Regions from separate parts of the Thiothrix litoralis genome, predicted to be linked through region 2. Evidence: predicted binding sites of a transcription regulator. Region 2 holds the regulator's gene; the other holds the start of a gene.

Region 1 (3,416 bases), 1.6 Mb from region 2:
AAAGAAAAGGCGCCTGGCCGACCGCCTCAAAGCGGTTTACTTGTTAGGGAGTGGTTGGACAGCTCAAAAAGTTTCGGAAGCCCTGTTAGCGGATGAAGATACGATCCGTAACGGGTTTCACCTTTATCAAGCGGGTGGACAAAAGCAACTCCTGTACTGGCAAGTGGGCGGCAGCAAGCCGTACCTGAGCGTAGGCCAACAAGTGACCCTCAAACAGCATGTGACGGAAACACTGCATAGCACTTGCAAAGCGGTCGGTCAGTACATCCAGCAACAGTTTCAAGTGACCCATGCACCCCGCAGTGTATCAGCCTTGCTAGGACGGTTGGGGTTTTCCCACAAGAAACCCAAAGTCGTGCCGGGTAAAGCGGATGCCGCCGCCCAAACGCAATTCATCGCGCATTGGGAAACGCTGAAAGCTAACCTTGGTGAGCAGGATGATGTGTATTTCATGGTGCACCCCCAGCACAACACCCAGGCGGGCTATGGCTGAATACGCAAAGGTCAAGATTTCAACCTGCGCTCCAACACCGGACGGGAATGCCTCAACATCAATGGTGCGTTTTCTTTCAAGACGTTACGTCTTCTCATTCATACCGAAAAAACGATTAATGCCCAAGCTGCCATCCGCTTACTGGAAGACCTCGAAGCCGCACAACCAGCGGGGAAAATCCACATCATTGCGGATAATGCACGCTACTACCAATTCCAAATTGGTGCAAGCCTATCTGGCAACCGAGGGATGCCGTATTCAGATACATTTTTTGCCGCCTTACTCCCCGAACCTCAACCTGATCGAACGCTTGTGGGGATTTTTCAAACGCGAAGTGATCTATGGTACTTACTACGATACCTTCGTGAAATTTAAAAATGCCACCTTGGGTTTCTTTCGGGATATTGGCAAGCATCACCAACAATTAAGCACATTGATGACCGATAATTTTAGGGTCGTCAAAATATGAAAACCGAATTCTCAATTGCCGATGGTATACTTCCTGATCTTGTCAGGGAGGCGCTATTCCTTTATCCTCTCGTACACATAAGTATTTGAGAGGCGCATAGGTATGTTTAGCTGGGATTTTGGTATTCCGATGTTGTTGGTGGTTGGGTTGATTGCTTTCGCTTGGTTTAGCTTCCTGTCGGTCGCTTTTTTCGGTTAAGCATCAAACACCATCCATAAAAAGGCCGCGTAAGCGGCCTTTTTTATGGGGCTTCCACCTTAGGCTGTTTCTGCAACAGCTAGCCGCAGTTTGTTGATGGCAGCATTTTCCAACTGGCGAATACGCTCAGCAGATACGCTGTATTTGTCTGCCAACTCATGCAAGGTGGCTTTCTCTTCCGCCAACCAACGACTGGCAAGAATGTCACGGCTACGTGCATCCAGCCCTTCCATTGCATCCTGAAAACGTTCACGGGTATACGTATCCCACTCTTCCGCTTCTAACCTTTCGGATGGGTCAGCCGACTCAGCCGCCAGATACTGGCTGGGTGAGAAACTGCTAGCATCGTCGTCATCCTGATCCACACCCAGATCAAACGCGACATCGTGGGCGCTCATGCGCTTTTCCATTTCCAGCACTTCAGCCGTGCTAACCCCCAAGTCGCTAGCCATCGACTCGGCTTCTTCGTGATTCAACCAGCCCAGCCGCTTTTTGCTGCTACGCAGGTTGAAGAATAATTTACGTTGCGCCTTGGTGGTCGCCACTTTGACGATCTTCCAGTTGCGCAGGATGAACTCGTGGATTTCCGCACGAATCCAGTGTACAGCGAAAGAAATCAGCCGCACATTCATTTCAGGGTCAAAACGTTTGACAGCTTTCATCAAACCGACGTTACCCTCTTGCACCAGATCACCCAGCGGCAGCCCATAGCCACTGTAACCACGAGCCACCTTCACCACGAAGCGCAGGTTGTGCAGGATCAATTGACGCGCTGCTTCCAGATCACTTGCGTATTTAAGACGGTCAGCCAAGCCACGCTCTTCTTCCGTGTCCAGCACAGGAATGGCATGGATAGCATGGATGTAACTTTCCAGATTCCCGACAGGAACCGGAAGTGTCTGCCCTCTAAGCATCAATGCGTTGGTCATGCGTAGTCTCCTAATATACTTCTATTGCTAATCTTAGCACTCTCAAACTTAGAGTGCTAATACCCCGTATGGTTTTCGCCCTATCCTGACATTACCATTGATTCATGCCACGTTATTTTTAGCACATTATCATCCACAACAGCGAACAAATGGACAAGCTGAACAAATGGACAAGCTGAACAAAATAGCCATGAACAGAGAAGAACAAACACTTATCGCAAAGCAAAGACAAACTTATTGAAACACTGAAACAATCGCTACTGGAACATGACCAGCACATGGAACGTAAAGAACACCTATTGCAACAAAACCAGAACAATACACTGGAACGCGATAACCAGATTGCCCAACGTGACACTGCTCTCCAGCAAAAAGAAGCCGTCATTCAGGAACGTGACCAGATTATCCGCGAACTGGGAAACCGTTCCCGCGAAATCGAACAACTCGCCAACCAGAAAGAAAAGTACATTCTGGAACGTGAAGACCAAATCCACATCCGCAACCGCCGTCTGGAAGAAAAAGACCAACACATCGGCAAACGTGACCGCGAAATCGACAACCGCGACAAGCAACTCGGCAAACGCGACGAAAGCATTCAGGAACTCAGCCAACAGCTAGACGAACTCAACCGCTGGATACGCGACCATCAACAGCGCATCTACACCCAGGAACAAGTCATCAGTGAGCGCAACCGGCAGCTTTCCGACCGTGACCGCCACCTGAAAGAACGCGACCAACACATCCAGAACCGCGATATGCGCCAGCGCGACTTTGACCGCTTATTACAACGCCGTGACGACCTGATCCTCCAGAAAGATCAGCAAATCCACCAGCGTGACAGCCTGGTGCGCCGCAAAGTTGAACAGATCAGCCTGCGCAATGAGCAACTGGCCGAACAAACCCGGCTCCTACACGAAAAAGACAGCCTTGCACAAGAACGCGAACAACTCTTCATCCAGCAAGGCAACCAGACACTCGCCAAAGACCAGCACCTTGCCGTGCGCGATCAAACCATCAACGAACGCGAACGCAACCTGCAACGCCGCGATGAACAAATCACCGCGCAATTCCTGCAACTCCAGGAACGCGACAAAGAAATCCAAAGCCGTGACCAGTCGATCAGCGAGCTGCAAGCCCATATCAATGCCCTTGACCAACGCCTGCAAGCACAACAACAACACATCGACACCCATCACCTACGTGTCACCGAACTGGAAAACCTGTTACTCGACAAGGAAAAGCACCTCAGCGAATACGCCACCCTCATCAGCAACAAAGACACCTTGCTGCTCGAAAAAGACCAACTTATCCAGCAGCAAGAGCAACA
Region 2 (3,416 bases):
ATTGAGCAGCTACAAGCAGTTGCCGATCAATTTCTACCAGATCCAGACAAAATTCCGTGACGAAGTTCGCCCACGTTTCGGGGTGATGCGTGCACGGGAATTCCTGATGAAGGATGCCTACTCCTTCCATGCGACGCAGGAATCCTTGCAGGAAACTTACGACACCATGTTCGCGGCTTACTCGCGCATCTTCCAACGGCTGGGCTTGGATTTCCGCCCGGTACAAGCGGATACCGGCTCAATCGGTGGTAATGCCTCGCACGAATTCCACGTCCTTGCCGATTCCGGGGAAGACGCGATTGCCTTCGCCAGTGGCAGCAACTACGCGGCCAATATCGAGCTAGCGGAAGCCGTTTGCCTGATTGCCGAACGTACCGCCCCAACGGAAGCAATGCGTGAAGTCGACACTCCCAACGCCAAAACCATCGAAGAACTGGTGGAACAATTTGGCCTGCCTATCGAAAAAACCGTCAAAACCTTGATCGTGGCAGCGGCGGAGGATGCTGAAGCCGACTTCATCGCCCTGTTGGTGCGTGGCGACCATACCTTGAACGAAATCAAGGCGGAAAAAATCCCCGGCATTGCCGTACCCTTACGCTTTGCTCGTGAAGATGAAATCCGCCCACTGATTGGTGCGGGCCCTGGTTCTTTAGGCCCTGTCGGCTTGAAAATCCCGGTAATCGCTGACCGTACTGTCGCCAATATGGCTGACTTCAGCGCAGGCGCAAATAGCGACGGCAAGCACCTTTTCGGGATCAACTGGGAACGCGATGTCGCCCTGCCCCAAATTGCCGATTTGCGTAATGTGATCGAAGGCGACCCCAGCCCGGATGGCTGTGGCACACTGTCCATCATGCGTGGTATCGAAGTCGGACACATTTTCCAATTGGGTAAAACCTATTCGGAAAAACTCAATGCTACCGTGCTGGATGAAAACGGGCGGGCGCAAGTCATGACCATGGGTTGCTACGGCATCGGCGTCTCCCGCGTCGTCGCCTCTGCGATTGAGCAAAACAACGACGAAAACGGCATTCGCTGGCCTGCGGCGATTGCACCGTTCACCGTAGTGATTGCACCCCTGAATATGCAGAAATCGCCTGATGTAGCGGCGAAAGCGGAAGAACTGTACGCACAACTGCAAGCCGCAGGCGTGGATGTGTTGCTGGATGACCGCGCATTACGCCCCGGCGCGATGTTTGCTGACCACGAGCTGGTGGGCATTCCGCATCGGGTCATCATTTCTGAGCGTGGCTTACAAGCCGGAGAGATTGAATACAAGGCGCGGAGTGGCGGTGATGCGATAAAAGTACCGGTTGCCGAGATTCTGGCGTTTATTCAAGGGTTGTAAGAAAATCCCCTCAAATCTCCCGACATGAGGAAGGAGATTTGAGGCAGAGTAAGACTATCTCTTAAGTTAAATCAATGGCGTGACTTCAGCGCCAGACTCAGCAATTTCGCAGTAATATCGACCACGGGAATGACCCGTTCATACGGCATCCGCTTCGGGCCAATCACGCCGAGCACGCCTAACTGTTCGCCATCCACCTCATAGGGTGCAGTCACGAGGCTGCATTCGTCAAATACCGCCTGCCCGGATTCGCGCCCGATGAAGATTTTAACCCCATCGGCCTGCAAACACTTGTCCAGCAAACCCAGAATATCGCGCTTGCGGGTAAAAGCAGCAAACAACTCGCGCAGCTTGGTAATATCCGACAAGTCGTCGTAGCCCATCAAGTTGGTTTCGCCCGCAATCACGCAATCTTCATCTTGCTTGTGCTCGCCCAGATCGGCGACGGTTTTCTCACCCAATGCAATCGCGGAAAGCATCATCAGGTTCATGTCTTCGCGGTGCTGACGCATTTCTTCCAGCAAGGCTGCACGGGCTTGCTGCAAATCCTTGCCGATCAGGCGTTCGTTGAGGAAATTGGCGGCTTGCTGCAACTCTGAGGAGCTGACATCGGTATCGAGTTGGATAATCCGGTTTTGCACTTCATTGCGGTTCATCACCAGAATCGCCAGCACCTGACGGCTGGACAGGCTCAGAAATTCAATCTGGCGGATCGAAGATGGATTACGCCGGGGCAAACTCACCACCCCCGTCAACTGGGTAATACCCGATAACAGGCTGGATGCGGACTGGATCAAGGCTGCCGGGTCACGCTCGGCTTTCAACTGGCCTTGCAGAATATGGATGGCTTGCTGTTCCAGCGGCCGGATATTGACCAGCGCATCCACAAACAGGCGATAACCCTGCGAGGTGGGAATCCGCCCTGCTGACGTATGCGGGGCGCGGATATAGCCCATCTCTTCGAGATCAGCCATGACATTGCGGATGGTGGCAGCGCTCAAATCCAACCCACTGCTGCGGGCAAGGTTGCGTGAACCGACGGGCTGCCCGTCTTGGATATAGCTTTCCACCAACACTTTGAGGATGTGCCGGGCGCGTTCGTTCAATTCTGGATGCGGTGTCGTTATCATGACTACCGTTATAGGGGCAAAGTGGGGCAGATACAAGCCTGTTTAACTTGCAATTTATGCGCAGCTTTGCCAGCCTTGCAGCTTTAATCAGACAAGCAATGGTTATGACCCCCTTTTCCCACATCGGCCTGTTCACCAAACCCAACGATACCCGCGTCGATAAAACGCTGCATCAGTTGCACGAATTCCTGATCCAGCGCGGCTTGCACGTACATTGTGACCGCAACGCTGGCATTATTCTGGGCTTACCGACCATGCCCACTGACGTGCTGGCGCAGCACATTGACCTTGCCATCGTGGTCGGTGGCGATGGCACATTGTTAGGTGCCGGACGCTTACTCGCTGATCATGAAGTGCCCATTATCGGCATCAACTTGGGGCGTTTGGGCTTTTTGGTGGATATTTCCCCCGATGAAGCACTCACGCAACTGGAGGAAATCTTCAACGGGCAGTACAAGGAAGAACCTCGTTTTGTACTTCACGCCGATGTCATTCGTGAGGATGCCATCATTGGCAGCGGCGACGCACTCAATGACGTGGTGCTGCATGTGCGCAATGAAGTCCGCATGATCGAATTCACCACACGGGTAGATGGGCATTTCGTCAACACCCAGCGTGCCGATGGTTTGGTCATTACCACACCGACAGGTTCAACCGCTTACGCACTGTCCAGCGGTGGGCCGATCATGCACCCCTCCCTGCAAGCCATTGCACTCGTGCCGATTTGCCCACACACGCTCAGTGATCGCCCCTTGGTGATCAACAACCAAAGTCTAATCGAAGTGCATCTGTGTGAAGACCGTGATATTCCCGCTCGCTTATCCTTTGATGGGCAGAACAATATCGAGCTGGAATCGGGCGACTTGTTACGCATCCATACCCGCCCGGAAAAAGTGCGTTTGTTGCACCCACAAAGCTACGATTACTTCCATATTCTG

Evidence for each region. The regulator HrcA, encoded in region 2, represses chaperone genes, less so after heat shock. The targets are predictions, from matches to a motif close to TTAGCACTCNNNNNNNNNGAGTGCTAA.
Region 1: the regulator HrcA is predicted to act here: its motif matches at 2,123-2,149, upstream of rpoH (RNA polymerase sigma factor RpoH).

What each region holds. Positions count from the first base shown of each region.
Region 1 is NZ_CP072801.1:4,121,905-4,125,320, reverse strand. It holds gene J9253_RS20030 (helix-turn-helix domain-containing protein) at 1-493, shown strand, start outside; gene J9253_RS20025 (transposase) at 486-962, shown strand; gene rpoH (RNA polymerase sigma factor RpoH) at 1,220-2,089, opposite strand; gene J9253_RS20015 (coiled-coil domain-containing protein) at 2,368-3,416, shown strand, end outside.
Region 2 is NZ_CP072801.1:1,441,279-1,444,694, forward strand. It holds gene J9253_RS06915 (proline--tRNA ligase) at 1-1,348, shown strand, start outside; gene hrcA (heat-inducible transcriptional repressor HrcA) at 1,420-2,478, opposite strand; gene J9253_RS06925 (NAD(+) kinase) at 2,583-3,416, shown strand, end outside.